Regions from separate parts of the Bradyrhizobium sp. MI1.4 genome, predicted to be linked through region 1. Evidence: predicted binding sites of a transcription regulator. Region 1 holds the regulator's gene; each other region holds the start of a gene.
The links. Region 1 encodes LexA, which represses DNA repair genes until DNA is damaged. Its sites were predicted from a motif close to TGTTCNNNNTGTGTTCNG; they were not measured.

Region 1 (7,958 bases):
GCATCCGAGTTTTCAGATGTCGTTTGCGGCAACGCTCGGCTTGGTCGCACTGGTGCAGATCGGCATGCCCAATTTGTTTGCCTCGCCGGACAATTCGGCGACTGCGCGCATTGCGATGTGGGGTGGGCGCGAGATTGCGATGCTGTTCATGGCTTCGCTGATTGCGGGACTTGCGACGACGCCCTATGCCGCCTTTCATTTCCACCGTGTCACGCCGTTCGGCGTGCTCGCCAATCTCGGCGCGATGCCGGTGGTCTCTGCGCTGGTGATGCCGGCGGGGCTGTTGGGGCTGCTTGCTGCGCCGTTCGGGCTGGACAGCGTGTTCTGGTGGCTGATGGGGATTGGCATCGAGTGGATGGTCGCGGTCTCGCGCTGGGTCGCGGCCTTGCCGGGCGCGGTGGGCCGCATCCCGGCGTTCGGGATCGCGCCGCTGATCGCGGCGAGCCTGGGAATCATTGTGCTCGGCTTGTTGCGCACGCCGCTGCGCTGGTCCGGCGCCCTGGTGCTGCTGGCAGCGATCCTCTGGGGACTGTCGGCGCGGCAGCCCGACATTCTGATTGCCGGGGATGGCGCCAGCGTCGCGGTGCGGGGCAGGGACGGATATCTGCACCTGATCAGGACGAACAAGGACAGCTTTCTGCTCAAGGAATGGCTCGCTGCCGACGCCGATCCGCGCGATGCGGGCAGAGCCTCGCTTGCCGATGGCGTGTCCTGCGACGAATCCGGCTGCGTGACGCCACTGGCCGACGGGAGGCTGGTCGCGCTGGCACTGCGCGTCGACGCTCTCGCGGACGATTGCAGTCGGGCCGCGCTGGTGGTGACGACTCGTCCCGCACCGCCTGATTGCGCGGCGATGGTGGTCGATCGGCAGCGGCTCGCCAGCCAGAGCGCGCTGGCGCTGACGCAGCGTGGTGACGGTTTTGTGGTTCAGGCAGTGAGGGCGAGAGGCACGAGCCGCCCCTGGTTGCCGGCCGGCGCCGGCGAGGGTGATTTCGACGGCAGCCTCGCGCCAAAGTCGACCGCGCCTCGCATCAAGGACGCAACGCCGGCGGACACCGACCTGCAAGCCGACGATTGATCTGATGGTGCGGAGCAACGCAGTGGTTCGGTGCGTCCGTTCGGATTAGCGGGGTGCAAACCACACCATCTCGCCGGCCACGGCCGGCGATGGCGATTTAATCCTGACCTCCGACTTCGTAGCCGGAGGGCGGCTCTGTCAGCCGATCGGCAGGTGCGTGACGGTCGGCTGCCTGTCGGCGGTGATCTGCGCCTTGTGCTCGCGCTCGGTGACCGACTGAGTCACCGGCAGTTGCAGCACCGTCGCGCGCTGGCCTTCGACGAGCTGCGTCACCAGCACGTATTTGCCGTCGGGGAATTCGATCGCATCATGATGGCGGTCGGGAACGTGCGGATCGATCTTGCCGAACTTGCCCACGCGGGAATTGATGGTGCGCGTCCAGATCCAGCGATTGTCGTAGCGGACGTCGTCGGCGAAGGCGAGCTCCGTCCCCGGCAGCAGGCAGACGGCAACAGACGGATCGGCTGCAGAGGCGAAGCCGCGCGTCGAGGTGCCGCGGAAGCTTGTCGTGACGATCGTCTCGCCGACTTCGGCGGGGCGCGACGCGACGGCATGTAGGCTGTAGTCACACATCGGGTGCTCCTCATGCTGGGATAGCAACCCGCGTCTCTTATCGAGGCGCAGGCCTCTATCAGAGTGGAAGCACGAACGCTCTGCTTGGTTGTGGGCAAATCTGCGGCTGGCTTCCGCAAGCCGCGATCACATTATCTTTCCCGAATTCAATAGGAACAAAGCTCGCCGCGATGCATTCGGGAGGCGCGTACGCGAACATTGCCAACTTGGCTGCAACGGCCGAACTTGACCGCTGGTCGCTGTTTCCTCGAACAACCGAGCCGCGAAGCGGTGCTGCTTGAAGCGGTGCTGCTTCGTCGGCGTGGCGAGGAGCCAGCGTTGGAGGAGGGGCCGGATAGTCTGTGCAGAACCAGAAAGGCTATCCAGCCGGAGCGGACGATGATCCGCTCCAATCTCTGACCGGCGATGTCGATCGGAAGCGCGCGAGGCGCCAAGCACCTCCGGCATGAAGTGCTTCCGATATGAAGTACTGCCGATAGAAAGACTCCCGGTATCAGTACTTCCGGTAAAGCCCGATCAGCTTGCCCTGAATCTTCACCCGGTTGGGCGGCAGGATGCGGACCTCATAGGCCGCGTTGGCGGGCTCGAGCGCGATCGAGGCGCCGCGACGGCGGAAGCGCTTCAGTGTCGCTTCCTCGTCGTCGATCAGCGCCACCACGATGTCGCCGGTATCGGCGCTCTCGTTGCGCTGGATCAGGGCCATGTCGCCGTCGAGAATGCCGGCTTCGACCATCGAGTCGCCGCGCACTTCCAGCGCGTAATGCTCGCCCGAGCCGAGCATGTCAGGCGGTACGCTGATAGTATGGCTGCGGGTCTGCAACGCCTCGATCGGCGTGCCGGCCGCGATGCGGCCCATCACCGGCACCGCGACGGGACGTTCGCCCTCGTCAGCGGGCAGGCTCGCGCTCGCACGCACCTTGCCGAGATTGCCCTCGATGACGCTCGGCGTGAAGCCGCGGCGGCTGCCAGCGGCTGCCTGGAGCTCCGGCAGCTTGATGACTTCAATCGCACGGGCGCGGTTGGGCAGGCGTCGGATGAAGCCACGCTCCTCGAGCGCCGTGATCAGGCGATGGATGCCCGACTTCGAGCGCAGATCGAGCGCATCCTTCATCTCGTCGAAGGAGGGCGGCACGCCGCTTTCCTTCAGACGTTCACTGATGAACCGCAGAAGCTCGTATTGTTTGCGCGTTAACATCTCGACCAAAGTCCCCCGGTTGATGTCGTCCGATTCCGAGACGCTGAATTCGGCCATAAGCCGCTGCATGCTCGAAACAAATCATGAACAGACACTATATGTTCGATACATGTTCCGCAACTGCTTAATTTACCGTGAACAGAGCAAAGTGCGCGGAACGCGCGTTGCGGGGGCGCTCAGACGGGGAGCCGCAACACTTCGCAAGCCGTGCCGGCTTCGGCCTTCGGCGCGAATGGTGCGCGGACGAGAAGTACCTGTGCTGCAGCGAGATTCGCAAGCAGCGAAGAGTCCTGATGATTGACGGGAACAACGACGCGTGTGCCATCGTCACGCTCCTCAAGATGCGCGCGCAGATAGTCCTCGCGCTGGTCGTTGGCGCCGACGTCGCGGCCGAGCACGGCGCGTTCACGGCGATGGTGAATCACTGAACGGCCCGACAGGGCGCGAATCAGCGGCACCATGAACAGGAAAGCGCACACGTAGGACGATACGGGATTGCCCGGCAGGCCGATCACACCCATTGCGCCGAGTCGCCCGTGCATCATCGGCTTGCCTGGCCGCATCGCGATCTTCCAGAACGCCATCGCGATGCCTTCGTCCCGCAGTGCCTGCTGGACCAGATCGTGGTCGCCGACCGATGCGCCGCCGGTCGTGATCAGGACGTCGGCGCCGCTCTCGCGGGCGCGGCGGATGCCGGCGGTGGTGGCCTCGAGCGTGTCGGCGGCAATACCGAGGTCGATGGTCTCGGCGCCCTCGCTGCGGGCGAGCGCGTGCAGGGCGTAGCCGTTGGAATAGACGATCTGGCCGTGGCCGGGCGTGGTGCCCGGCATCACCAGCTCGTCGCCGGTGGCGAGAATCGCGACCTTCGGACGCCTGACAACGGCAAGGTGCGGATGATTCATCCCGGCGGCGAGCGCGAGGTCTCGCTCGGTCAGACGGCTTCCCTTGCGCAGGAGCACGTCGCCCTCGCGGAAATCGACGCCGGCGGGGCGGATGTGCCGGCCGGCGATCGCGGCTTCCTTGATCGTGATGCGCTTGCCGGCGGCGACCGTGTCCTCCTGGATCACGACGGCGTCCGCGCCAAAGGGAACGACGCCGCCGGTGAAGATCCGCACGGCCTCGCCGGCTCCGACCGTCCCCTCGAACGGTCGGCCCGCTGCGACTTCGCCGATGACGGTGAGCTCCGAATCGATCGTCGCGGCATCGGCCGCGCGCACCGCGTAGCCGTCCATCGCCGACATCGCTTGCGGCGGCTGCGTGCGCCGCGCCACGACGTCACGCGCGAGCACGCGATGGTAGGCCTCGTCGAGGGAAATCATTTCTTCCGGCAGCGGCTCTGCACCCGCCAGCACCGCGGCAAGCGCGTCAGAAACCGGCATCAAGGCCACGGCGAAAACTCCTGCTCGGCACGTTCGGGCGAATGTTCCGCACGTCTTCTAGCCGAGCGCAGGCGCAGAGGCAAAAGCGGCTGAGCAGGCACAGTCATCCCGCCCCTTCACATTGTTCCGGAAGGCAGGATCAAGCGCGTCGCGGCATGATCCGAAGGAGGTCACAGATCGGCAGGAGAGTGGTCATGGAAGCGACGAAAATCATGGCAAGGCGAGAACGCGCCATGGCCTGAATCGATCAGCTCCCTGCCTGCCCGGGAGTTACGTCGGGCGCCTTGGATCCCTGATCCTTGTCGGGCAGCGGGTCGGCTTGGGATTTCAGGTCGGCGGCCTTGCTCACAAGCTTGGCGGAAAGGTCCGAATCTGAAGTTGTCCTCGCGAATTCAAGAAGAAGAGAGGCCTGCTTGGTGAGGTAGGTTTTGCCCAGCACGATGATGCATCCGTCCGTAGAAGTCCCAACGGACTCTAAGAGTCCGGAAGGCGGTATTCCGTTCCCGGAACTCTGTATAAAAATGCACAAAGTGATCCGGTTCCTCAATTTTTCAAAATTGGTCCGTCGGGCCGTGCCGTCGTGGGTTTCGCGACAACGGACGTCGTCAAATGCCCAATGCCTTCAATGCGTTCCCGACGTCACGCGGCGAGGTCACATGCACCGTCATCAAGCCGCGCGCGCGCGCTCCCTCGATGTTTTCGGCAAGATCGTCGAAGAACACGATGCGCCCGGCGGGCACGCCGATCGCCGCAACGACGTGGTCGAAGGCCTCCGCATCCGGTTTGCGCAGGCCGATGCTGGACGACAAATACAGCTCGCGGAAATGGCCGAGGAGGTCGGCATATTCCCTCGAGAAATGGTCCACGTGCGGCCGGTTGGTGTTGGAGAAAGCATAGAGCGGCATCTGTTTCGCTGCGCGCGGCAGCAGCTCGGCGATGTCAGGCATTTCGCCGGCGAAAATCGCGTTCCAGCCTTCCAGGAATTGCGCGTCCGAAATGCCGATTCCGAGCGAGGCTCGCAATGAGGCGAAATAGTCCTCATCGCTGATCTTCCCCATCTCGTGCAACCGATAGGCTTCGCTGTCCCGCACATAGCGCGCGACGATGGCTTCGGGCTTGCAGCCGGCATGTCCCGCCCAGCAGGCGATCGCCTTGGAGAAATCGATATCGAGCACGACGCGGCCGAGATCGAACAGGAGCGCATCCGCGCTGCCGGGAGAGAGCGATGTCACCTGCGTCCTTTCACTCAGTATCGATACGGCTCGTGGTCGAACAGCGGAAACGCGCTGAACACACTCGGCGCGTTGGTTGCGGTCGCCTGGTGCAGGCAGGATTTGTTGACCTCGGCGAACGAGGTCGCACCCAAGAGGCCGAGGCAGCGCAGCACTTCGTCCTCGAGCAGTTCCAGCATGCGCGCCACGCCGGCTTCGCCGGCCGCCGCCAGCGCCCAGCATTGCAGCCGGCCGATGCCGACGAGGTCGGCGCCCGCCGCGATCGCCTTGACGATGTCGGTGCCGCGACAGACACCGCCATCGACCATGATCTTGGCGCGGCCGTTCACGGCGTCGACGATCTCGGGCAGCACGTGCATGGCGCCGCGACCGTGATCGAGCTGACGGCCGCCATGGTTGGAGACGTAGATCCATTCGACGCCGTGATCGATCGCGATCAGCGCGTCCTCTGGCGTCGCGATGCCCTTGAGGATCAGCGGGATCTTGAACTTGTCCTTGATCATCTTCACCGTCCGCCACTCCAGACCCTTCTGGTAATCGCCCCCGGTGGCGCGCAAGCGGCTCTCGCGAACGTAGCGCTTGGCGATGTCACGTTCGCGGCGGCTGTAGTGGGCGGTGTCGACGGTCAGGCAGAAGGCGGCGTAGGCGTTCTTCTCGGCCCGGCTGACGACGTCGGCGACGAAGGCGTCATCGCCGCGCACATAGAGCTGGTAGAGCCGCAGCGCGTCGGACGCAGCTTCGGCGGTCTTTTCTAGGCCGGGCTCGGACACCGAACTGAGCATGTGCGCCGCACCGAAAGTGCCGCAGGCGCGTGCCACGCTCGCCGCACCATCCGGATCGAAGATCTCGAGCGCGCCGACCGGGGCGAGGACCACGGGCAGGCGCATCTTGCGGCCGAACTGTTCGACCGAACCTGTAACCTTGCGAACATCGCGCAGCACGCGCGGGCGGAAAGCGATCTCGTCCAGCGCCATGCGGTTGCGACGCATCGTGGTCTCGGTCTCGGCCGCGCCGACGATATAGTCCCATGCATTCTGGTTGAGGTTGGCGCGGGCTTTCCGGATGAATTCATGCAGATTCTGGAACGGCTCGGTGCTGGCGCCGAGCTCGACGTTCCTTTCCGGTTGGATGCGGGGTGCTTCGTTCATTGTTATCCTCCCGAGAATTTGAAGCCTTCCCTGATCGCCTAACCCGTCCGGGGCGCCAAAACCATCCTAAAATGGCATGGCTGCGAGGCGCGGGCCGGCCGGCCGACCCCCGTTGCGCACGAACCGGTCCTGCAACGTTGCCGAAAGTTTAGGTCCGGACCAACCGATTTTTACGGTGTACCCGCCGGCGTGGCATCCCGGCCTTGAAGAAACCAGAATGGTATTGTGAGAAGCAGGCTGGATCGCCATTTGCATGGCGGCTCCCAGCCCCACCGAACCGCGAAGCAAAAAGGCCAGCCTATCCATGCGGAAAACCCTGCTGTTTCCACTGGGCGCGCTCACCGGAGCGTGTCTGACCCTTTTGGTAGCCAGTCCGCACGGCGGCGTATGGGCGGCACGGGCGGCAGCGAGCGCGGATGACGCCTATTCCAAGCTCAATCTGTTCGGCGAAGTGTTCGAGCGGGTGAAGGCGAGCTATGTCGAGAAGCCTGACAATGCCAAGCTGATCGAAGGCGCGATCACCGGCATGGTGACCTCGCTCGATCCGCACTCGCGCTACATGAACGACAAGGCCTGGACCGAGATGCAGGAGACCACCTCCGGCGAGTTCGGCGGGCTCGGCATCGAGGTCACGATGGAGGAGGGGCTGGTCAAGGTCGTCTCGCCGATCGACGACACGCCGGCATCCAAGGCCGGCATCATGTCGGGCGACCTCATCAGCAAGATCGACGGCGATGCCGTGCAGGGCATGACGCTCGAGCAGGCCGTCAACAAGATGAAGGGGCCGGTCGAGACCCAGACCAAGCTCACGATCGTGCGCAAGGGCGCCGACGCCCCGCTCGACGTCGCGATCAAGCGCGAGATCATCCATGTGCGTCCCGTGCGCTTCCACGTCGAGAACGGGGATATCGGCTATATCCGCGTCACCTCGTTCAACGAGCAGACCACCGATGGCCTGAAGAAGGCGATCGCATCGATCACCAAGGAGGTTCCGCCGGAGAAGCTGGTGGGCTACGTGATGGACCTGCGCAACAATCCGGGCGGATTGCTCGACCAGGCCGTGTCGGTGTCGAGCGCGTTCCTGCAGCGTGGCGAGGTCGTCTCGACCCGCGGCCGCAATCCGGAAGAGACCCAGCGCTTTACCGCCCATGGTGGCGACCTCACCAAGGGCAAGCCGCTGGTGGTTCTCGTCAACGGCGGCTCCGCCTCAGCCTCGGAGATCGTGGCCGGCGCGCTGCATGACCACAAGCGCGCGACGCTGATCGGCACGCGCTCGTTCGGCAAGGGCTCGGTGCAGACCATCATTCCGCTCGGCACCGGCAACGGCGCGCTGGCGCTGACCACGGCGCGCTA
Region 2 (7,958 bases), on a different contig from region 1:
CTGATCCCCGGGCAAAGCGACCCCGATGGCGCGCGACGCCGGTCCGGGCTAGTACGGCCTGCATGCGTGCGCCGCTCCTCATCCTGATCTCGTTGCTGACGACGTCCGCGGCCGCGGCGGAAGCCTTGCGTCTGCCGCCTCCGGAGCGCCCACAGGCCGGCAAGGCCTTGCCGCTGAACGGTGCCGGCGGGAGCGCGAAAGCGGGCTCCTGCGCCGCCTATGGCCGCGGCTTCCATCTGGTCGAGAGCACCGGCACCTGCGTCAAGATCGGCGGCTCGATCAGCGTCGAGACCACGGTCAGGCGCTGAGCCCCCATACCGCCGGACATCATGCGGCCCGAGATCATCGTCCCGTTCGTGATGTATTGCGCGCTGCTGTGGTGGGTCGGCCGCGGCCTGAGCTGGACTGCGCGGCTGGGCACCGCGGCGGTCACGCTCGTGCTGATTTTCTGCGTGCTGCTGTTCGAGCGCGGCTGGCCCTAAAACAAAAAAACGCGAAAACAACCCGATGCACAGTAGCCGCCATCTCCCGGCGCCGCGCGGCAAAATGCCGATTCATCGTGCTCGTAACGGACTTAAGCCGCGCCACCGCTCACGACATCGGCGGTGCCACAAATTGCGCAAAACCGGGCCGTTTGCCGAGTTCGGCGAGCCAGCGCGTCAGATGCGGCTGCGCGGGCCGGGTGATGCCCTCGACGCCGAGCCAGCGCCGCGCATAGGCGCCAACCGCGATGTCGGCGAGCGTGAACGCATCGCCGTCCATGAACGGACGCGTGGAGAGCAGGCGGTCCGCGATGGCCCAGACCTCGGCGGCGGCATCGGCATCCTTTTGCACCTGGATCATCTCGCGCTCGGCGGGCGGCGTGCGCACGATGCCCCAGAACACCGGGCGGTCGACCGGCTGCACCATCGACAGCGTCCAGTCGAGCCAGCGGTCGACGCTGGCGCGCAGCCTCGGCGCCTCGGGATAGATCGGCGTGCCGCGCCCATGCGCGAGGCAGAGATAGCGCATGATCGAATTGGATTCCCACAGCGTGAAGTCGCCCTCAACCAGCGTCGGGATCCGCGCATTGGGATTCATCGCGAGATAGTCGGCGTCGCGGGTCTTGCCGAACGCCATGCCGGCGTCGATGCGCTCGTAAGCCAAGCCGAGCTCGGTGAGGCACCACAGCACCTTTTGCACGTTGACCGAATTGGCGCGGCCCCAGATCGTCAGTTTTTGGTCCGGCACATCATCCTCCCGCGGCGCTTCTTTCGGCGCGGGTAATAGCGGAATTCACTGCGGCGAGCGACGGGCGATTGCGCCGATCCTCTCATGCAAAAGGTCCGCATGCAAAAGGTCCGCATGCAAAAAGCTCCGCCCGAGGCGGAGCTTTCATTGCAAGGCAAAGCCTGGTCAGGCGATCAGCGGCCGAAGAACAGCCACAGCAAGATGATCACCGGGATCGGCACGCCCAGCATCCACAACAAAATTCCGCGTCCCATCGCGTCCTCCTCCAATTGCATTATCGAAGAGAGAACGATGCCCCAGAACACCGGGCGGTCGACCGGCTGCACCATCGACAGCGTCCAGTCGAGCCAGCGGTCGACGCTGGCGCGCAGCCTCGGCGCCTCGGGATAGATCGGCGTGCCGCGCCCATGCGCGAGGCAGAGATAGCGCATGATCGAATTGGATTCCCACAGCGTGAAGTCGCCCTCAACCAGCGTCGGGATCCGCGCATTGGGATTCATCGCGAGATAGTCGGCGTCGCGGGTCTTGCCGAACGCCATGCCGGCGTCGATGCGCTCGTAAGCCAAGCCGAGCTCGGTGAGGCACCACAGCACCTTTTGCACGTTGACCGAATTGGCGCGGCCCCAGATCGTCAGTTTTTGGTCCGGCACATCATCCTCCCGCGGCGCTTCTTTCGGCGCGGGTAATAGCGGAATTCACTGCGGCGAGCGACGGGCGATTGCGCCGATCCTCTCATGCAAAAGGTCCGCATGCAAAAGGTCCGCATGCAAAAAGCTCCGCCCGAGGCGGAGCTTTCATTGCAAGGCAAAGCCTGGTCAGGCGATCAGCGGCCGAAGAACAGCCACAGCAAGATGATCACCGGGATCGGCACGCCCAGCATCCACAACAAAATTCCGCGTCCCATCGCGTCCTCCTCCAATTGCATTATCGAAGAGAGAACGCTTAGGAGAGGGGCTGGTTCCGGCAAAAAGGCCTACCAATAGCCGATGTTGGGCATCGACGACCACGGCTCCTGCGGCGGCTTCGGATCGCCCTTCTGCAACAGCTCGATCGAGTGCAAATCCGGCGAGCGGACGAAGGCCATGTTGCCGTCGCGCGGCGGACGGTTGATGGTGACGCCGGCCTTCATCAGCTTCTCGCAGGTCGCGTAGATGTCGTCGACTTCATAGGCGAGATGGCCGAAGAAGCGATCCTCGCCGTATTTTTCCTCGTCCCAATTCCAGGTGAGCTCGACCAGCGGCGCGCCGCGCGTCTGCGGCTGCTTCTTCAGCGCCTCGAGATCGTCCGACGAGCACAGGAACACCAGCGTGAAACGCCCCTTGTCGTTCTCGATCCGCCGAACCTCCTTCAGCCCCAGCGCATCCTGGTAAAACTTCAGCGCGACATCGAGATTGCGCACGCGCAGCATGGTGTGGAGGTATCGCATGGTTGTTGCTCCCTGGGTGGATGGAGGGTTTTTGGTTCGGCCGAGCCGAAGGGAGTAGGAGATAGCAGGAAAATCCGGGGAGGGGCAGGGGGCGGGTGCACATGTGCATGAGGGTGAAGCCGGCTGATGAAGTAAATCAGCCGGCGAAATTTCAATGCACTCTCACCGAAAATCCAGTGCCGCACATGCGCCATTGGCTGTGTGTGCGGGGCGGTCTGCTTTCGCGACCTATTGCGCCGCGAGGCGGTGTCCGGCCTGCTCGATCGGCGGCATGAAGCGCGATACCGCGGTGCCTTCGGGGTCGCGAAACTGGAACGTCCTGTTGCCCCATGGCATCGTTTTCAACTCGTGCACCAGCGTAACCTTGTCTTTCAGGCGCTGATAATCCGCATCGATGTCTTCAACCTGAAACTCGATCCCGGCGGTGCGGTTCGCGCCGGGCTCGGCACTGTTTTCTTTCCAGAGCGTGACCGTCTCGGCTGCGCCGATTGCGAGGTTGGCGCCCGGCGTCACGATCTTGGCGAACACCGGCGCGAGCCATTCGGCGGAACATCCGGTCACCATTTCGTAGAACGAAACCATGATTTTGATGTCAGTAGCGATCAGGCGAGTGGAGGCGAACTTCATGGCATGTCCTTTGGTTGACCGCAGATTTGAGCGGCATCGCGGGGCTCGTCGCACACCGCTGCTGCCACCCTGATGTCAGCAGTCACGATGCCGCGCCGAGCGCGCCGTGAATGGCGATGGCATTGCTCAAGCGCTAGAAAACGAGCCCTTCACGAAGCCCCACAGCGCTAACCGGGTCCTCAGAACGTGACGCAAATCGCAGAACTGGGCCACCTCACTCACGGGGGACACGGGGTTGTTTAGCCGTTGGCAGATGAACTCCCCGCGGAACTGACGCGACTAACCGCTATGGCCAATATTCTAGGCGAGCTTCTGTTTGCACTTATCCGCTCGATTGTTGCCGGATGGGCGTATGCGCTCTGGGTCAAACTGGCGACATGGCTCGAGCCGAAAATTCAACGGCGTTGGGTGAAGATTGCCGTAGGAGGCCTCCTCGGCCTGGCAGCCTTTTTTATGATTCCGATCGTGATGGCGCTGTTGGGCCTTTGAAGACAATGAAATCCGTTCTCACCGTCGCACTGGCAATCGGGGCCCTCGTCTCGACGGTGCTGCTCGTCATGGAGCAGCTAACCGACTACTCCACCCCTGTGATGGCATGGGAGATGCCGGGTATATCCGCAGCTTACCTTTTCTGGGGAGCTGTCGGCAGTTCCGTTTTCTTGGGCGTCGCCATCACTTGGGCCGTGAACGCCATCGTTTACGGGGCGCCCGCTTTCGTTGTCCTTACAGTCATCAAGCTGGCAATCCGCGATCTGCCGAAGTGACAGAACTGAGCTCGGCGCGGAGCCGATGCTCAGCGCGCTCAAGAAAATGAGCGGCAGCAGGTCATGCAAGGCGCCTGACGCGCCTTGCGTGATCGTCTGAAATTTCGCCTGCCGGCGAGCGGCCGGACGGCCGGCATCATGAACCACGACGGAGTTCGAGGCGACGAATGCCCGTAAACGAAGGTCTCTCGTCGTGAAATGGTTTAGACGATACGCAGTTGGCTGCCTGATCGCGGTGCTCCTGTTCTCGGGCCGAGACAGTTACAAACGGCCCGGCGAAGACATGCGCTACGGGGCCATCCTTATGGTAGCCGCCGGTTGGCCTGTTGTTGCCGCGATTGTCGTGGGAAGCACCATCGGTGACATCGTACATGACGTGAAGCAAGGCAAAGCAGGATGAGTGCCCGGCTCGCAAAGCGACAGGCCCCGATCCCGGCATTGAAGTTGTGGAATCGACATTGCGGGATCGTGCGCTCAATCGACGCTGTCTGTGCCCGACGAAATGCAGCGCGCTCAACGTTTGTGAATGCAGCGTTGGCCGAACGCCTGCAACCTTCCCGCGTCACTTCTGATCATCGGTGAGTCATGTTCTTCCGTCTCGCAGGGGCGGGGCGTACATGCCCGCTGTCTACTTCTCGAGCCCGGCCTTTTGCCGCATCGTGTCGATCAGCTCTGACGCCTCTGCCTTGGTCAGATCCTTCTTGGGGAGGGGCTTGTGCGCCTGCTCGGCGAGGGTCTTGAGGTAGGATTCCTGGGCGCCGGTCATCGGGTCGTCGCCGGAAACCCAATCCTTCGGATCCTTTTGTGTGTTGTCCCCGGTGTTGTCAGCTGTCTTGTCAGCCATCGCGATCTCTCCTTTTCCACCTAACGTCGGCGCGCGCTTGTCGTTCCTCATTTGTTCGTCAGTCGAAAACGTGCGGAAATTGAACGTCTCGAGATCTGCCATGAAGAACCGACCTACTGGCCAGCGCGGAACAAGCGCTCCCGCCAAGCGTAGGTTCTGCATGAGCGAGAACCTGTCCCATCTCATCGAACATTCCGTGCAGATCGCCTGGGATTATCTGGAGCGCACCGGACAAGTCAGCGACGCGCCGTTCACCAGCCGCTTTCTCTCGGCCGCCGTCGAAGAGATGGTCCGCAAGGGCGAGCACAGACGCCTCATGCTGGCCAACCGGGCCATCACGGCGTTCGAGCGGCTTTCCAATAGGCAAGCTGCATAGATCGGTCCCCGGCCTTCGGTCGTCACTGCGCGGCGGTCCTGCAGTTCTCCGAGTGCAATTTGTTGAACCCCGGCGAAGCCCGGCGCGACCAACCGCCATGCTGCAAAGCCTGCTCGGCATCGGAATTGGCTTCGCGGCCTATGTGCTGAGACACCAAAGAGGAAAGTCGTGAAGGCGATCACACTGCTCGCGGTGGCGGCCATGCTGCTGGTGGAAATCTTCGGGTCGAAGGCGAGCGTCGGCGGCTCGATGAGCTTCATGCTGGTCTTTGTGCTCGTGATGCTGGCTGTCGCGATCTACGAGGCTTGGTCGAACGAGCGCGGCGCGATCGGATGGATCGTCAACCTGTTCGCTTCGGCGGTTGGCGGGCTGGTTGCGGTTGCCCTGATCGGGATGGCCGTGGAGGCGATGCTGCCATACCTTCACCTCGAAGGTTCGCTCGCGTCCTCGCAACATCCCCTGAAATACGTCCTAGTCGCAGCCATTGCGATCTGCATGGTGCTGGGATCATGGCTGCCGCTGTTGGCCGTCAACCGGTTTCGTCACTGAAGGGCACCCGGCGTCGCGCTCCCTAGCGCTTTGCTTCCTGCTTGCCACGCCTGATTTCCTCAGCCTCGTCCACCAGCTTCAAGGCGGCGCCGTCGTAGCTCAGCTTGAGCCCACGGCCGACAGTCCATATCCATCCGTCCCCGGCGTCCCTGGTTGGCTGGGCGTTGAACTGGTCGGAGATCGATTTGACGGCAGCGTCTTGGGGACCCGGATTGTTCAACTCCGCAATGACGCGCCAGATGGGATGTTTGGGATCAGGATTCCCAGGGTCAACGTCGTCGGCAAAGATCGTGACCTTGGCGCCGTCGACTGCGCACTCCAGGACGTAGGAATCGCGAATCTGACGGCAGCGGTAGCGACGTTGCGTGACGAGCTTGTTGGTTTCGTCGAATGTCATCCCTGGCGAAAAGCCGAGGATGTCGGACTTCTTCACGAGTGCCATAGACGCAGGCTTTAGAAAGCCGGGCTGTACCGCCACGAGAACGGCGGCAACAACAACGATCAAGCCGGCGACAACAATGGCAATCTTCATCAGCCCCTCACAAGAAACGTTCGACCATACAACAGCCGGAGCGTTCTACCAGCCATCGCCCTGCATGCTTCGAGCCTCCGGCTATTTTTGTAGGACTGCACCTTCGGAGGATCACAGCTTCGGAAGATCGCATGGGCACGTATCGGCTGGTCATGAACGTGAAAAACCGCCCCTGACATGACCAGGGGCGGCTTTCACCAAACGGGGTTTCGAACGCGATCTAGTGACCGGTGCCCGGCTTCGTCGTCTTCGGCGGCTTGCCGTCTTCGATCCGGCCTTCGTTGCGCAAGTCGCGACCTTCCTGGGCCTTCTTCTGGCTCTCGGGGGACTTGCCGTGTTCGTTCATCTCTTCTTTGATGAATCCGGCGCCTTCCTTCACTTTACCTTCAACGCTCATGACGATCTCCTTGCTGGAGATGGGGCAACTCGCGGCAAGACCTGACCGTTCCGGTGCGCGCACGATTGTGAGGAGTGCATTCGACAGGTTCCAAAGACCCTTCTCATGAAATGGCCGCGCCGCTTGTGGAAGCGACGCGGCCGGGAAGCGAGCCGTACAGGAAACCGGCTTACTTCTTGTTGCTGCGGGTCTTGGTACCGCCCTGGTCGCTGCCCGGGCCGGAGCCGCCCTGGCCGGAAGCGTCGGGCCTCACCATTCCGCCCTTGCTCATGCCGTCATGGCTCACGCCGGTCGTGCCGCTGCTCATCGTGCCCTTGTCCGTGTTGGTCATGCCGGGCTTCTGCATGTTGTCGGACTGCGCGGCGGGGCCGGTCTGGGTCTGGGCCAAGGCAGAGCCGCACATGATGCCGAGGGCGGCGGTCGCAATGACGAGCTTCTTCATCTCAAACTCCTGGTTGGTTGTGTGGGCCAACGGGAGCGCAGAAACCGTGTTCCTAAAACAAGGCGTTCTGGAGTGCAAAAATTCTCGTCTGCAACGAGGCGTTGTCGGTTCTGCTTGAATCAGAACTGCTCCAGATTGTTGTGACGCGTTTTCGTCCCGCGAACTTGAAAACGCTCTAAGCCGCAAGCCGCTGATCGGCCGGGCCCGTCAGGTGCTTGAGCACTTCCGCGTGCTCCAGGTCGGGAACCGCAATGGCCGTGTGGCTGTAGCTCGTATTGGTTCGTGAGTTTGCAATCCTGTCCAGGATCTCGCCGCCCTTGATGACGTGGAGACCCATGCCCTCTCCCGACGGGAAGATCGCGAGCACCACGTCATAGGCTGTGATGACGGCGCGAAGCGCTTCGGCCTTGTCTTCGGCAATGTCGACGAACACGCGAACATCGGCCGCGAGTTCACGCAGCTCGTTAAAATTCAGCACTGTGGGGTACTCCAACACAACGATACTAAGAGGAGCTTGGAGGCGTTAGGTTACCGAAGTCTCAACGGCGCATGCCCAGCCAAAGGTTTATCGACCAGGCGCTCCCGTCCAGCCGATAGGACGCGCGGGCGTTGCCGCTTGCTCGGCAAGGCGCCGGCACGGAAAGAACCTATGGAGCGGGAGGGACGAAGCGCGCCTCATACCCATACGGGCGTCACGCGATACGCGCGTGACTCATGCGCGGTTTACTTGGCGTATCCCTGGGAGCGGAGCCACGCGATCTTGCGGTCGCC
Region 3 (7,958 bases), on a different contig from region 1:
CGCCGCCTTCGGGGCCGAGGTCGATGACCCAGTCGGCGGTCTTGATCACTTCGAGATTGTGCTCGATGACGACGACCGTGTTGCCCTGCGCGACCAGCTCGTGCAGCACCTCCAACAGCTTCTTGACGTCGTGGAAATGCAACCCGGTGGTCGGCTCGTCCAGGATGTAGAGCGTGCGGCCGGTGGCGCGCTTTGACAGCTCTTTTGCGAGCTTGACGCGCTGGGCTTCGCCGCCCGAGAGCGTCGTGGCCTGCTGGCCGACATGGATGTAGTCGAGGCCGACGCGATGCAGCGTCTGGAACGTCTCGCGTACACGTGGGACCGCCTTGAAGAACTCGGCCGCTTCCTCGACGGTCATGTCGAGCACGTCGGCGATGCTCTTGCCCTTGAATAGGACCTCCAGCGTCTCGCGGTTGTAGCGCTTGCCCTTGCAGACGTCGCAGGTGACGTAGACGTCGGGCAAGAAGTGCATCTCGATCTTGATGACGCCGTCGCCCTGGCAGGCCTCGCAGCGGCCGCCCTTGACGTTGAAGGAGAACCGGCCGGGCTCGTAGCCGCGCGCTTTCGACTCGGGCAGGCCGGCGAACCATTCGCGGATCGGCGTGAAGGCACCGGTATAGGTCGCGGGGTTGGAGCGCGGCGTGCGACCGATCGGCGACTGGTCGATGTCGATGATCTTGTCGATGTGCTCGAGGCCCTCGATGCGGTCGTGCGGCGCGGCGCCTTCGCTGGCATTGTTCAGCTTGCGGGCGATCGCCTTGTAGAGCGTGTCGATCAGCAGCGTCGACTTGCCGCCGCCGGAGACGCCGGTGACGCAGGTGAACAGGCCGAGCGGAATTTCGGCCGTAACGTTCTTGAGGTTATTGCCGCGCGCGTTGACCACCTTGATGGTGCGGCGATGGTTCGGCGGGCGCCGCTCGGGCACCTCGACCTCGAGCTCGCCGGTGAGATATTTGCCCGTCAGCGAGTTGGGGTTGCGCATGATCTCGGCGGGCGTGCCTTCGGCGATGATGTTGCCGCCATGCATGCCGGCGCCGGGGCCGATGTCGAGCACGTGGTCGGCGAGCAGGATCGCGTCCTCGTCGTGCTCGACCACGATCACGGTGTTGCCGAGGTCACGAAGTCTCTTGAGCGTGTCGAGCAGGCGCGCGTTGTCGCGCTGGTGCAAGCCGATCGAGGGCTCGTCGAGCACGTAGAGCACGCCTGTCAGGCCCGAGCCGATCTGCGAAGCCAGCCGGATGCGCTGGCTCTCGCCGCCGGACAGCGTGCCGGAGGAGCGGGAGAGTGTGAGGTAGTTGAGGCCGACATCGAGCAGGAAGGTAAGGCGCTCGCGGATCTCCTTGAGGATGCGGCCGGCGATCTCGTTCTGCTGAGTGTTCAGCGCCTCCGGCACGGTCTCGAACCACGCGCCGGCGCCCTTCACCGACATCTCGGAGATGTCGCCGATATGCTTGCCGCCGATGTTGACGCAGAGCGCCTCGGGCTTGAGCCGAAAACCGTGGCACGCCTCGCAGGGTACGTCGTGGAAATACTTCGCCAGCTCCTCGCGCGCCCACTCGCTCTCGGTCTCGCGATAGCGGCGGTTGATGTTGGTGATGACGCCCTCGAACGGCTTCTTGGTGTCGTAGGAGCGGACGCCGTCCTCGTAGGAGAACTTGATCTCGTCCTCGCCGGAGCCATGGAGGATCGCGTTCTGCGTCTTCTTGGGCAGATCCTTCCATTTGGTGGTCAGCGTGAACTTGTAGTGCTTGCCGAGCGCAGTCAGCGTCTGAATGTAATAGGGCGACGAAGACTTGGCCCAGGGCGCGATCGCGCCCTTGCCAATGGCGAGCTCCTTGTCGGGAATGACGAGGTCTTCGTCGACATGCTGCTCGACGCCGAGGCCGCCGCACGCGGGACAGGCGCCATAGGGGTTGTTGAACGAGAACAGCCGGGGCTCGATCTCGGGGATGGTGAAGCCGGACACCGGGCAGGCGAACTTTTCCGAGAACAGCATGCGCTCGGGTCCGCTCTTGTCGTGGATCTTTGCGGTCTTCTTCTTCTCTTCCGCGAGTGCTGCCGCAGCCGGCGCATCCGCGAATTCGATGACGGCGAGGCCCTCGGCAAGTTTCAGCGCGGTCTCGAAACTTTCGGCGAGGCGCTGGCCGATGTCGGGGCGCACCACGATGCGATCGACGACGACGTCGATGTCGTGCGGGAATTTCTTGTCGAGAACAGGGGCTTCGGCGAGCTCGTGGAAGGCGCCGTCGATCTTGACGCGCTGAAAGCCCTTCTTGAGCCATTCGGCAAGCTCTTTGCGGTACTCGCCCTTGCGGCCGCGCACGACCGGCGCGAGCAGATAGAGGCGCGAGCCCTCGGGCAGCGCCAGCACGCGATCGACCATCTGCGAGACGATCTGGCTCTCGATCGGCAGGCCGGTGGCGGGCGAATAGGGCACGCCGACGCGCGCCCACAGCAGGCGCATGTAGTCGTAGATTTCGGTCACCGTGCCGACGGTGGAGCGCGGGTTCTTCGACGTCGTCTTCTGCTCGATCGAGATCGCCGGCGACAGGCCGTCGATCTGGTCGACGTCGGGCTTCTGCATCATCTCCAGGAACTGGCGGGCGTAGGCAGACAGCGATTCGACGTAGCGGCGCTGGCCTTCGGCGTAGATGGTGTCGAACGCGAGCGAGGATTTGCCGGAGCCCGACAGCCCCGTGAACACCACCAGCTTGTCGCGGGGAATCTCGACATCGACGTTCTTGAGATTGTGCTCGCGCGCGCCACGGATGGTAATTGCGCGCAGGTTTGATCCCACGTTCTGCTGTTGGCGCTTCGCCTTGATCACTTCATCCATCCGGGTTGCCCTCAAGGAATCCCAAAGGCGCGCGATCGCGCCAACAAAAAAGGCGCGCTTCGCCCGGAACCGGGATCGGCGCCGATGGGGTTGTCAGCGAACGTAGGAAGAACGGAGACGGATTTCCAGTGGGACTTGCGAATCGTCAACGGATTGTTGGCGCACTGGCGGCATCTGGCAGGAGCAGGGTGGAACTGCGCGGCAACGTGCCCGACAAAACAAAAAGGCCGGCACAAGGCCGGCCTTTCGTAACGCGGATGGCGTTGGGGCTAAGTACTGAACTCAGTACTTGGCGACCACCGGGCCCCCGAAGTGATAGTTCACGCCGACCTGCACGGTGTGAAACTCGAGCGTGCCGGAGGGCAGGGCGCCCGAGAAGTAGGTCTCGCCGCCGAGGCTGCGAAAGAGGTACTCGCCCTTGACCGACCACTGCGGAGCGAAGAACGCTTCGACGCCCGCACCGACGGTCCAGCCGGAGTGCCACTTGCTGTCGGAAACGGTCACGCCGAGCGCGCTGACGCTGAGCTTGTTGTCGATCCAGGCGTAACCACCGGTGCCGTAGAACAGGACGTTGTTGACGGCGTAGCCGATGCGGCCGCGCACGGTTCCCATCGCATCGGTTTTGGAGCTGAGGGTGGTGCTGACGAGGCCGAAGCCGGGGACGGCAACGGGGCCGGTGACCGACGCGCTGACATCAGCCCAGGAACCATCGGCCTCGACGCCGAGCACGACATTGCCGGTCTGCCAGTTGTAGCCGGCAGTACCGCCGACGAAGCCGCCCTTCATCTTCGGGTCGGTCGAGGAATTTTCCCAAGCGCCGCCACCGACGATACCGAGGTAGAAGCCGGTCCAGTTGTAGACCGAAGCCATGGCCACGGGGGCCTTGGTGTAGGGGCGCGCCGCGAGATCAGCGGCCGAAGCCGGGGCAGCGAGAGCGAACAAACAGGCCGAAGCCAACAAAACCTTTTTCATTTTCAACTAATCCCAGTCCCAGTTTCTGATTGTGCCTTCCAAGATAGGGAAGGGCATCGGACTCACTTGCCCAACTGATGCCGTACTTACACCAGTGAAGCCGCAAGTTGTGTCACTCAAAAGCAACAACGGTCGGAAAACGGAACGGTTATTGACCGATTAATATCGGAGGACTGCACAGCAAAAGGCCGGCGCAAGGCCGGCCTTCGAAGTGCGATATGTCCAGCGCGATCAGTACCTTGCGATGGCCGGACCGCCCCAGCGATAGTTCAAGCGGACCAGGCCCATGTCTACGTCCTGGCGAATCCGGTCGCTGCCGAATACCGCACCCGCGGGCGTTGTGAAGCCGATCGTGCGATCGCCAAGGAAGATGTGGTCGTACTCAAAGCCCAGCGACCAGTTCGGGGCGAAGCCGAATTCCAGACCGGCCCCGACCGTGCCACCCCAGCGAGTCTCCCGGGCCGAAGCCAACAGCGCGCCCGCGCCGGGCGTACCCGCAGCAGCGTAGATGTCGTACTTGTCACCGACGACGGCGGCGCCGCCCTTCACGTAAAGCAGCACGTTGTTCCAGGCGTAACCGACCTGACCGGTGATGAGACCGAAAGCGTCGATGCGGGAACGGTTGCGATCACCCGTCACCAAAGCGGTACCAGGGAAGAGGGTGCTCACGTTGTCGCCCCGGAAGTCAGCCCAGTTGCCCTGGCCTTCCAGACCGAACACCCAATTGGCGGACTGCCAGCGATAGCCGATCTGGCCGCCGACGGTGCCCCCTGTTGCATTGTGACAGCCTTCGCCGACGAGAACGCCGGTCGCGGGCGTGACGAAGTCCCAGCACTTGTGGCTGGAGCCACCGCCGCCGTTGATGCCGATGTAGAAGCCGCTCCAGTCGTAGATGGCGGCAACCGCCGGCGGCGGGGCTTTGGTGTAGGGACGCGCGGCCATGTCCGCCGCGCTTGCGGGAGCCGACAAGCCCATCGCCACTGCACCGATTGCACAAATAAGAAGCTTATTCATTGCCAGTCTCCCCAGGTTTCGTCCGCTTCTTATGTCCCCGAAGCGGCTGATCAGGCGCGAGGGCCCATATGAACTAAGTCCGAGGCAACCGTAGCTCTACGGAGCGGCAGAGTCCGTCTCCCAAATGCAACAAGACCGGGGCAGTGCGAGTACCCATAACTTGCTGAATGTTAAGTTCTTTCTTCCATTTTTGGGAACCTACAAAGGTTCCAATCGACGTGTGCCTTTCCGCAACACATGTGGCCGATCGATCCCACGCCTTCAGATCTGTCTTCGCCAAGAACAAATCTGGAACGAACCGGAGGTCGATGCTATATGTGGGGATAACCGGAGGGGTGACGGCCTGATCGTCGTCCGCAAGTGTTCGGCGAGCGTATAGGGTCGCCTCAACAGGCACGGCGGAACGCGGGAGCGGACCGGCCTTCTTGAATTCAGTGGCATTCGGAGCGGAGAGCGGAGATGGCGGGAAGCGTCAACAAGGTCATTCTGGTTGGAAATCTCGGCAAGGATCCTGAAATCCGCCGCACCCAGGACGGGCGGCCGATCGCCAATCTGAGCGTCGCGACCTCGGAGACGTGGCGCGACAAGGCGACTGGCGAGCGCAAGGAAAAGACCGAGTGGCACCGCGTCGTGATCTTCAATGAAGGGCTCTGCAAGGTCGCCGAACAGTATCTGAAGAAGGGCGCCAAGATTTACGTCGAGGGTGCGCTCCAGACCCGCAAATGGACCGACCAGAGCGGTGTCGAAAAGTACTCGACCGAAGTCGTGCTCCAGGGGTTCAACTCGACCTTGACGATGCTGGACGGTCGTAGCGGCGGTGGCGGAGGCGGCAGCTTCGGCGACGAGCCGGGCGGCGATTTCGGCTCCTCCGGTCCGGTCAGCAGCGCGCCGCGGCGCCCTGTTGCCGCCGGCGGCGGTGGCCGCAACAGCGACATGGACGACGATATCCCGTTCTGAGCGATTCCGCTCCAAGAACGCGGCGCCTGATGCGGACGCGCCGGCCGGATGGGCGGCGCTTCTCATCTCATGTCAGAACATCCCACTAATCGACAGGACGGGCTCGGCATTTCCGGGCCCGCTTCATGTTTGGGGTGAGCTCGGATTGCGGCTTGGCAAACGCGCCGACGCGGCAAGCTCACCGCGCGGTTTTCCACGCGTGAGCGGCGATTTTGCAAGGCCGATGCGAGTGCTGTCCGAGACACCGCTCGCAAGGGCTTAAGTTGTTGGAAAAATAGGCGGAAAAAGCGCTTCCCAGAACGCCGCGAGGGTGGTTATCAGAGGCTCGATGCGCTATATGATTCCCAGATAAAACCTCACCGGATTTCCCCTTGGCTGACGACGACGACAAGCCCGGCGACCAGCCGGCGCAACCCTCGGATATTCGCCCCGTCTCCATCTTCGAGGAGATGAAGAAGTCCTATCTCGACTACGCCATGAGCGTGATCGTGGCGCGGGCGCTGCCTGACGCCCGCGATGGCCTGAAGCCGGTGCATCGCCGCATCCTGTACTCGATGAACGAGCAGGGGCACACGCCGGACAAGAAGTACGTCAAGTCCGCCCGCGTGGTCGGTGACGTCATCGGTAAATATCATCCGCATGGCGACCAGTCGATCTACGACGCCATGGTCCGGATGGCGCAGGACTTCTCCATGCGCGTGCCGCTGATCGACGGCCAGGGCAATTTCGGCTCGGTCGACGGCGATCCCCCGGCTGCCTATCGTTATACCGAAGCCCGATTGACGAAGGCGGCGCTGGCTCTGCTGGCCGACATCGACAAGGACACGGTCGACTTCCAGCCGAACTACGACAACAACGAGACCGAACCGTCGGTCTTGCCAGCCAAGTTCCCGAACCTTCTCGTCAACGGCGCCGGCGGCATCGCGGTCGGCATGGCGACCAACATCCCGCCGCACAATCTCGGCGAGGTCATCGACGCCTGCGTCGCGCTGATCGACAACCCCGCGCTCACCATCGACGAGCTCATCAACATCGTGCCGGGACCGGACTTCCCGACCGGCGGCGTCATCCTCGGACGGCAGGGCATCCGCGCCGCCTATCACCTCGGCCGCGGCTCGGTCATGATGCGCGGCAAGGTCGCGATCGAGACCATCCGCAAGGAGCGCGAGGCGATCATCATCACCGAGATTCCCTACCAGGTGAACAAGGCGACGATGGTCGAGCGCATCGCCGAGCTGGTCAAGGAAAAGAAGATCGAGGGCATCGGCGACCTGCGCGATGAATCCGATCGCGACGGCTACCGCGTCGTCATCGAATTGAAGCGCGACGCCGTGCCGGACGTGGTGCTCAATCAGCTCTACAGGTTCACGCCGCTGCAGACGAGCTTCGGCGTCAACATGGTGGCGCTCGACAGCGGCCGTCCACGGGTCATGCACCTGAAGGACCTGCTGGCGATCTTCGTCGACTTTCGCGAGCGGGTCGTCACGCGGCGCACCAAGTTCCTGCTCGCCAAGGCCCGAGATCGCGCCCATGTTTTGGTCGGTCTCGCCATCGCAGTCGCCAATATCGACGAGATGATCCGCGTCATCCGGACCTCGCCCGACCCGACCACCGCCCGCGACACCCTGATGTCGCGCGACTGGCCGGCCCGGGACGTCGAAGACATGCTGACGCTGATCGACGATCCGCGCCACCGCATCAGCGAGAACGGCACGATCCGGCTGTCGATGGAGCAGGCGAGGGCCATTCTCGATCTGCGCCTGCAACGCCTCACCGCACTCGGCCGCGACGAAATCCGCGAGGAGCTCGACAAGCTCGCCGGCGAGATCGCCGACTATCTCGACATCCTGCGCTCGCGCGACCGCGTGCTGGGCATCATCAAGTCCGAGCTCGCCGAAGTGAAGGCCGAGTTCGCAACCCCGCGCCGCACCGTCATCATCGAGCAGGAAGGTGAGGTCGAGGACGAGGACCTGATCCAGCGCGAGGACATGGTCGTCACCGTCTCGCACGCCGGCTACGTCAAGCGCGTGCCGCTGTCGGCCTACCGGGCCCAGCGCCGCGGCGGCAAAGGCCGCGCCGGCATGCAGACCCGCGATGAGGATTTTGTCAGCCGGCTGTTCGTGGCGTCCACGCATACTCCGATGCTGTTCTTCTCCTCGCGCGGACAGGTCTACAAGAT
Region 4 (7,958 bases), on a different contig from region 1:
GCCCCCCCCGACAGCGTTGCGCTACTTCCCCCACCTCAACGCCAGCGCATCGCGCTCCTTGGCCAACTCCAGCAGCCCGGCCCGCGTCGCCGGGTGCAACGGCTGGAGCGGATGCCGCACCGTGTCCGACTTGATCACGCCGCCGGCCTGCATCATCGCCTTGCAGGCGATCAGGCCGCATTGGCGGTTTTCGTAGTTGATCAGCGGCAGCCAGCGTTCGTAGGCGGCTTTGGCCTCTTCACGCTTGCCGGCGAAATAAGGATCGACGATCTGGCGGATGCCGTCGGGATAGCCGCCGCCGGTCATCGCGCCGGTGGCGCCGGCATCGAGATCGGCGAGCAGCGTGATCGCTTCCTCGCCGTCCCAGGGACCCTCGATATCGCTGCCGCCGGCGTCGATCAGGCTGCGCAGCTTTGCAGCCGCGCCCGGCACCTCGATCTTGAAATAGCGGATGTTGGCGAAATCGCGCGCCAGCCGCGCGAGCAGCTCAACCGACAGGGGGGTGCCGGCGACAGGCGCATCCTGGATCATGATCGGAATCTTGATCGCGCCCGACAGCACCTTGAAGAATTCGACGACGCCTTTTTCGGGCACGCGGAAGGTGGCGCCGTGATAGGGCGGCATCACCATGACCATGGCGGCACCGGCCGCCTCGGCCTGCCGGCTGCGCGCGGCGCAGACGGCCGAGCTGAAATGCGTGGTGGTGACGATCACGGGAACGCGGCCCGCGACATGCTCCAGCACCGCATGCATCACGGTCTCGCGCTCGGCATCCGTGAGCACGAACTGCTCGGAGAAATTGGCGAGAATGCACAGACCGTTCGAGCCTGCGTCAATCATGAAATCGATGCAGCGACGCTGTCCCTCAAGGTCGAGTTCGCCGCGCTCGTCGAAGATGGTGGGTGCGACCGGGAACACGCCGCGATAGGGGCGCTGGGCCTTGTGGTGGGGCGTGACCGGCATCGAACTCTCCATCCCTGATATCTCTTACATCTGCCGCGACGCTCGCACAGCGCCACAGATGTACCCGCCGCGCGCATCGGCGGCAATGCCGATCGCGCGACGTAAGGACGGAAGATTGTCGAAGCTATGCGGTCCTCACCGCGCCCAAAAAGCCCTCGACCGCGACGCGGAGACGATCGGCGTCGGCGGACATTTTCGTCACGGACACCGACAGGACCGAACCGGCATTGCCCGTCTCCTGGTTCAGCCTGGCGACGCTGCCGATGGTGTCGGTGACCTCGCGGGTTCCCTGCGCGGCCTGCTGGAAGTTGCGGGAGATCTCGGTGGTGGCCGCACGCTGCTGTTCGACCGCTGCCGCGATCGCCGTCATCTTTTCGTCGATGCCGCTGATCGCGCCGCCGATCGCGCGGATGGCCGCGACCGCCTGGCCCGTCGCGCCCTGGATCTCCGCGACCTGGCGGGAGATTTCTTCCGTCGCCGTCGCCGTCTGCGAAGCGAGGCTCTTGACCTCGCCGGCGACCACGGCGAAGCCGCGGCCGGCCTCGCCCGCGCGCGCGGCTTCGATGGTGGCGTTCAACGCCAGGAGATTGGTCTGCCCTGCGATGGCGTTGATCATCTTCACGACCTCGCCTATGCGGCCAGCGGTCTGATCGAGGATTTCGACCGTCGCATTGGTCTGCGCTGCCTGCGACACGGCTTCGCGGGCCTCGCGGGCGCTGGCCTGCACCTGCGCGGAGATCTCGCCGACGGACGCCGAGAGTTCTTCGGTCGCCGCTGCGATGGTCTCGAGATTGTTGGTGGCCTGCTCGGCGGAGGAGGAGACCGCCGCGGTCTGGCTGCTCGATTCCGAAACCAGTGAGCGGACGTCCGTCGCGGTGGCATCGAGCTCCTTGGTCGACGCCGCAACGCTGTGAATGACGGCTTGCACGGTGTCGTCGAAACTGCGGCAGGCCGCATCGACGGTGCCGGAGCGGGCGAGCTGGAGCGCCTGCTGCGATTCGCGCTCCTGGCCCAGGCGTTCCGCGGTCGCCGCGCTCTCGCGCAGGCTTTCGAGTGCGGCCGCCATGGTGCCGAACTCGTCGGGATACCTGGATTGCGGGACGGGCGTCGCGTAGTCGCGGGCGCTGATCTTGGCGATCGCGTCCAGGATGGCGCGCACCGGGCGCATCAGGCGATTGCGCACCACGTACACGCCGGTCAGGGTCACGGCGAGCGCGAGCAGGAACGCGAGCGACTGCACGACGAGATTGGTGAGCGCCTTGGCCTGCACCGTTTCCGCCCGGACGATTGACTGGTCGAGCGCCTTGTTGGCCACCGCGACGATGGACGCAAAGGGTGACTGACACAGCGTATTCCATTCCGCGGCGGGCATCGCGGGCTTACCGCTGCCGTCGAAATTCTTGGTGAGGTCGCCGATCTGCTTGAGGGCACCGTCGGTCTTGGCCTTCGCGTCCGCCGCTGCCGTCACCAGCTCCGCCGCGACGCCGGGCGCGGCCAGCAACTCGGCCATGCCCGCCCAACCGGAGGCGATCGTGCCATCCCATTGCGCCACTGACCGCTTCTGAGCGTCGTCGAGCGGCTTGCTGCTGTTGACGTTGGAGCGAAGCGACGAACAATGGATCCCATAACGGTCGCGCACCTGCCAGGCGAAGCGCCGGACCTGGATCATGCGGGCGATGAAAGGGTCATTCATCCAGGCACGGTTCGACACCGCGGTGGAGGCGAGGTTGGCCGTTTCGATCACCTTGGTGACGGCATCATACCAGGAGTTGGTCCGCTCGATCTTGCGTTCGGCGCGCGGGCGCTTGGCCTCGTCGTAGAACAGCTGGAATTGCGGCGCGGCGGCGCTCCAGCCCTGCTTCAATGTGCCGGCGAGTTCGTCGCGGCGGGCGAAATCGACGGTGGCGAGCGCGGCGCCGATGGCGTCATAGCCGCCCTGCTCGGCCTTCTCCGCCGCCTCGAGTTTTGCTCGCGGATCATCCTCGCCGAGGATCGCGCTCTGGGCATCGCCGCGATTGTTGCGCAGCGCCAGCACGCCATGGAAGATCGCCTTGTCGGCCGCGGCAAGCCGCGCGGTCTCGAGGCTGTCGCTATAGCGGCCGAACGCCCCAACCATCTGGATCGCCGTGGAGGCCAGCGCACCCGCAGCCAGCAGGGCCATCAAGGTCAGAAGGAGCGAACTTACCGATTTCTTAAACATTGCCATGGTGTCGGGGGCCTGGGTCGGGGGGCCTATTCTTTCGAGCGCCACCTTGCCCGCGACATGCCAATGTTCCGTTAAGGTTTTAATCGAATGGGCGTGAGTTTCCGGCCCGACGAGCCTCAGCGCAGTCCCGGATATCACGCAACCTTGGTGAAATCCGGCGGGCGGCGTTCCGCGAACGCCGTGAAGGCCTCGCGCGCCTCAGCGGTGCGCAGGCGCAGCCCGAACTGCTCGCCTTCGGCATTCATCTGCGCGACCAGCGTCTCGCCGTTGCGCATCAGCTTCTTGGTGGCGGTGAGTGCGCCGGCCGGCTGACGGGCAAGACGCTGCGCCAGCGCGAGCGCCTCGGCATCGAGCTTGTCGAGCGGCACGACGCGGTTGGCGAGCCCCCATTCCAGCGCGGATTTGGCCGGCACCGTCTCGCCCAGCGCGAACATCTCGTAGGCCCGCGCATAGCCGATGCGCGCCGGCATCAGCAGGCTGGAAGCTGCTTCCGGCACCAGTGCGAGGCTGACGAAGGGCGTCGACAATTGCGCGTTGGCGGCAAGCACGACGAGGTCGCAATGCAGCAGCATCGTGGTGCCGACGCCGACGGCGCGGCCCTGCACCGCGGCCACCAAGGGCCGGGAGCAGCGCGCCAGCGACTGGATGAAGCGCACGACGTTGCGGCTTCCTTCCGACTTGCCCGCCGCGACCGCCGCGAACTCGCCGACATCGTTGCCGGCGGTAAACATGTCGCCTTCGCCGCGGATCAGGATCACGCGGACCGACGGATCGTGCTCGGCTGATTCGATGGCATCGGCGAGCTTGCCGTACATCGCATCCGTCAGCGCATTCTTCTTGTCGGGGCGTGCCAGCGTGAGCGTGAGAATTCCGCCGTCGTTCCGGATCCGGACGTGCTCGGTCATGGGTCTCTCCTCTATTCCTATGGATCTCTAGAAAGCTCTGTTGAAAGCTGTCTTGGAAACTTGTCCTGAATGCTGGTCAGCCAGCGCGCGACGATATCGATCTCCGCACTGGTGAATCCGTCCGTCAACGCCGCGTTGACCTGTGCCGCGCTGGCCTTCGCCTGCGCCAGTGCCGTCCGCCCCTTCGGCGTCAGCCAGACGCGCCAGGCGCGACCATCCTCGTGATCCGCGCGCCGCTCGACCAGTTTAGCCGCCGCCGTACGGTCGACCAGCCCCGAGATGCCGGCCGGCCCCATGTCGAGCGCCGCGCCCACCTCACCCATCAGGACGCCGTTCTGCTTGCCGAGGATGAACAGCAGCCCCGCTTGCGCCGGCGTGACCTCGCTCGAAGGCTGCGCCGCCATCCAGCGCTGCACGCGCCGCTGCGCCACGCTCAACAGGTAGATCAACCGATGGTGTCTCGCGCCCGCGTCTTTATTTCGCATGCGAAATAGATAATCGAGGCGGATCAGATTGTCAAAGGACGGCAGCTGGACATGTGCCGCGGCAGTCGTCGAGGAACAGGGCCGCCCCGGCGCACCAGGACCTCACCCACCAATCGCAATTAGCCGCCGCCGTCACGCTTGACGGCCGCTTCCTTTTATGTTCTCTATTCGTTCTATTCAATCATAGATTGTCCCGGAGACCTTTCGTGATGAACAGTATGCGTGGCGAGAACCAGCCGACCCAGCTCGTAATTCATAATGACGATGATACGCCGGACCAATTCGTGATGGATCTGCTTCGGCAGGTTTTCGGCAAATCAGACCGTGAAGCGACCGCGCTGATCACCCAGATCGAGCAGAAGGAAAAAGCGGTTTGCGGACCTTACCCGCAATCGGTTGCCGAAGCCCTTTTCAAATCTGCGCAACAATCCATCGAATTGGCCGGCCACCAACTGCAGGTCACGCTAGAGGCGGTCAAGACTCCTTGCGAACTCTGTGGCAAGCCTGAGGGACAGACCGACGTTCGTATCGGCGACCGAACGGTCTGGCTGTGCAGCGACTGCATGCGTGCGGCGGATGAACCCTCGAACGAACAAGAGGAAGATTTCGACTTTGCTTGCGACGTTCTCGATTGGCACCTTGCCAGCACCGCGCGCAGCAAACTCGTGACCACGATCCGCCAGTTTCCTGGCCACATGCGGGTCGATCTCCAGGCCGCCGTCGACCGGCTCTTCGGCAAGGCCATCCGGCTGGTGGGACTGAACGAGGAGCAGCGCTACGAAACGCTGTCGATTCCACGACTGCTCAAGGAGGGCCGCTATGCGATCGCGATTGCCCCGCTGCAATATTCCGACGTCGACGTAGGCGAGAAGAGCCCGGTCAAGTGTCTGGATAACGGGCTGTGGCTGTGTGAGCAGGATCATCTCCGCTATGCGGTTTTGCTCTGCGCACACCGCGAATACAGTCGCGAGCCCGGAATTCGGATCGAAATCCTGGTACCCTCAGGTTCCGCAGGCGCGGCTCTCGTCCAGCAATGCTTCAGTGAATTGGAAGAAGCCGTACAGGCTGCGCGGACCTATCGCGGCAAGATCCTGTCGCTCGATGCCGATTCCGACTATCGCGGTCGCTCGCGCGGCATCACGGTGCATCGCTTGCCGCAGGTCACGCGCGACGAGGTGATCCTGCCGGAGCAGACCCTGCGGCTGCTCGATCGCAACGTTCTGACCTTCGTCAACACCCGAGACCAATTGCGCCGGCTGGGCCAATCGACACGCAAAGGCATCTTGCTGTACGGGCCGCCGGGCACCGGCAAGACCCACACGATCCGCTATCTGGCAACGCATTTGCCCGGGCATACGACGCTGATCATCACGGCCGAGCAGATCGGTTTGCTCGGCGCCTATATGAGCCTGGCACGGCTGCTCCAGCCGTCGATGGTGGTGATCGAGGATGTCGATCTCATCGCCCGTGACCGCGATGACATGGGGCCGTGTGAGGAATCCATGCTGAACAAGCTGCTCAACGAGATGGACGGGCTGAAGGAAGATGCCGACATCCTGTTCGTCCTGACCACCAATCGGCCGGAGGACCTCGAGGGAGCTCTCGCGGGTCGTCCCGGCCGCATCGATCAAGCCATCGAAGTGCCGCTGCCCGACGAGACCGGCCGCGGCAAGCTGGTCCGGCTCTACGGCAAGGGACTGCCGCTCGATGGGGCGGTGATCGCAGAGGCTGCCCGGCGCAGCGCGGGCACAAGTTGCGCCTTCATCAAGGAATTGATGCGACGACTGGCGCAAGGAAGCATCGCGCGGGACGGCGGCAACACCGTGATCTCCGCCGATATCGACGAAGCCCTTGACGACATGCTGTTCTCCGGCGGCCGGCTTAACGCGCAGCTGCTCGGCGGCGCGCAGGCAATGGCCACCGGGTGACGCTCCGAAGTGGCGCGCCTGCTACGGCGCGCAGGTGAAGCTCGACGCCTCCGTCACTGGGCCGCTCTTGTAGTGCGGCCACGTTGGCCAGCGGCACAGCGGCAGCGCGCGAAGCGTCGCAAACGACGGCGCCTCGACCTTCTGCTCGGTAACTTCCAGATCGCCGGGCGCCCTGCCCTTTTCGACCCAGTCGACCAGCACGCTCAGCATGTCGACATTGGCCGGCGCGCCGGAGCCGACATGGTCGACCCCTGGCGCGGTGTAGAGCCGCGCGAACTCGGCCGTCTCGGCTTTGCCGACCTTGCGTTCGACGTTCTCGAAATAGCGGATGCCGGCATAGGGGCTTTGCGCGTAGTCCGCCATATGTTCGAGCATGATCAGCCGGCCGCCGCGAGCGCGGAAGCGGCTGAGGTCGGGGTCGGTGGAATCCATCAGGCTGGAGACCTCGAGCAGCCGCGCCTTGTGCGCTTCGGGCTTATACGTCGTCACGTCGAGCTTGGGATCGCGCGCGAACACGTATTGGATGCCGCCGGCGCCGTAGATCCAGGCGATGCCATTATTGGGCGCGGGCGGCTGCGCGGGAGGCGCCGTGCCAAGCCACCACGCGACCCAGCCGCCGGTCGGGCCGACCGCCGGCGTGTCCTCGCCCGACACGCCCCAGCCTGGATAATCGTCGAGGCCATTGGCGAGCGCGAACGGGAATTTGTAGGTCGCATGCAAGGTCTCGATCGCCTTGATCTGTGCGTCGGTGAGGCACTGATCGCCCGTCTTGCCGCTCGCGCAACGCAGCGTCTCCGCCTTGAAGGCCGCCTTGCAGGAAACGGGATCTTGCACCAGCGCGTCATCGGAGCCGTCGGCCTTGTCGCAAGCGGCCCGCACGGCATCGCCGACTAGCTTCACCTGCGCCGGATTGATCCAGCCATCGCCCATGGTCACGAGCCCCGAACGCGTGCCGGCATGCTGCAGGCCGACCCAGTTGATGACGGGCACGCGAGCAAAGATGCCGTCGAAATCATCAGGGTAGCGCTGCGCCATGGTGAGGCCTTCGCGGCCGCCTTCGGACGACCCCATGAAGTACATTTTCTCCGGCGCCTTGCCGTAAGCGCGCTGCATCAGCGCGACGGCGGCATCGCGCACCTTCTTGTAGGCGCGATGGGCGAAATTCTCGAAGGCTTCGTCGTTGAGCGCGAACAGCTGCGGCGGCTCGCCCGGCTTGGACTCGTGACCGGAATCGGTGCCGTAGGTGACGAAGCCGCGCGCGAGCGGCGACGGCTTGTCGAAGGGATAGGCCGGCGGCAGCGCCAGGCCCGTGATCAGCACGCCATTGAATCCGCCGCCGCCATATTGCAGCGAACGGCCGTTCCATTCGACGGGCAAATTGACCTGAAACTTGATCGGCGGCGCCTTGGGATCGGTGGGATCGATGTGGCCGAGCACCTTGCAGAAGCCGGGATTGGCGGGCGTGACGCGC

Region 2: a site for LexA is predicted at 4,933-4,950, ahead of AC0L23_RS01080 (DUF3072 domain-containing protein). Genes of this name have one in related genera too.
Region 3: a site for LexA is predicted at 2,933-2,950, ahead of uvrA (excinuclease ABC subunit UvrA). Genes of this name have one in related genera too.
Region 4: a site for LexA is predicted at 4,718-4,735, ahead of AC0L23_RS09985 (ATP-dependent Clp protease adaptor ClpS). Genes of this name have one in related genera too.

Annotation. Positions count from the first base shown of each region.
Region 1 covers NZ_JBVVPP010000027.1:9,078-17,035, forward strand. The annotation lists gene AC0L23_RS25070 (ComEC/Rec2 family competence protein) at 1-1,078, shown strand, start outside; gene AC0L23_RS25075 (hypothetical protein) at 1,217-1,651, opposite strand; gene lexA (transcriptional repressor LexA) at 2,145-2,846, opposite strand; gene AC0L23_RS25085 (molybdopterin molybdotransferase MoeA) at 3,023-4,234, opposite strand; gene AC0L23_RS25090 (hypothetical protein) at 4,473-4,664, opposite strand; gene AC0L23_RS25095 (HAD family hydrolase) at 4,831-5,457, opposite strand; gene AC0L23_RS25100 (alpha-hydroxy acid oxidase) at 5,472-6,605, opposite strand; gene AC0L23_RS25105 (S41 family peptidase) at 6,910-7,958, shown strand, end outside.
Region 2 covers NZ_JBVVPP010000001.1:219,896-227,853, reverse strand. The annotation lists gene AC0L23_RS01130 (PilZ domain-containing protein) at 1-4, shown strand, start outside; gene AC0L23_RS01125 (hypothetical protein) at 63-308, shown strand; gene AC0L23_RS01120 (hypothetical protein) at 330-482, shown strand; gene AC0L23_RS01115 (glutathione S-transferase family protein) at 592-1,230, opposite strand; partial or broken gene AC0L23_RS01110 (glutathione S-transferase N-terminal domain-containing protein) at 1,485-1,880, opposite strand; gene AC0L23_RS01105 (hypothetical protein) at 1,965-2,213, shown strand; gene AC0L23_RS01100 (VOC family protein) at 2,204-2,656, opposite strand; gene AC0L23_RS01095 (VOC family protein) at 2,885-3,283, opposite strand; gene AC0L23_RS01090 (hypothetical protein) at 3,572-3,772, shown strand; gene AC0L23_RS01085 (hypothetical protein) at 3,778-4,047, shown strand; gene AC0L23_RS01080 (DUF3072 domain-containing protein) at 4,676-4,891, opposite strand; gene AC0L23_RS01075 (hypothetical protein) at 5,052-5,267, shown strand; gene AC0L23_RS01070 (hypothetical protein) at 5,436-5,816, shown strand; gene AC0L23_RS01065 (hypothetical protein) at 5,839-6,348, opposite strand; gene AC0L23_RS01060 (hypothetical protein) at 6,569-6,745, opposite strand; gene AC0L23_RS01055 (hypothetical protein) at 6,915-7,187, opposite strand; gene AC0L23_RS01050 (hypothetical protein) at 7,363-7,665, opposite strand; gene AC0L23_RS01045 (hypothetical protein) at 7,911-7,958, opposite strand, start outside.
Region 3 covers NZ_JBVVPP010000031.1:25,200-33,157, forward strand. The annotation lists gene uvrA (excinuclease ABC subunit UvrA) at 1-2,836, opposite strand, end outside; gene AC0L23_RS26665 (outer membrane protein) at 3,119-3,808, opposite strand; gene AC0L23_RS26670 (outer membrane protein) at 4,040-4,822, opposite strand; gene AC0L23_RS26675 (single-stranded DNA-binding protein) at 5,282-5,779, shown strand; gene gyrA (DNA gyrase subunit A) at 6,151-7,958, shown strand, end outside.
Region 4 covers NZ_JBVVPP010000006.1:244,031-251,988, forward strand. The annotation lists gene AC0L23_RS09960 (hypothetical protein) at 1-34, opposite strand, end outside; gene AC0L23_RS09965 (dihydrodipicolinate synthase family protein) at 22-963, opposite strand; gene AC0L23_RS09970 (methyl-accepting chemotaxis protein) at 1,088-3,169, opposite strand; gene AC0L23_RS09975 (enoyl-CoA hydratase) at 3,304-4,074, opposite strand; gene AC0L23_RS09980 (MarR family winged helix-turn-helix transcriptional regulator) at 4,092-4,559, opposite strand; gene AC0L23_RS09985 (ATP-dependent Clp protease adaptor ClpS) at 4,769-6,487, shown strand; gene AC0L23_RS09990 (tannase/feruloyl esterase family alpha/beta hydrolase) at 6,509-7,958, opposite strand, start outside.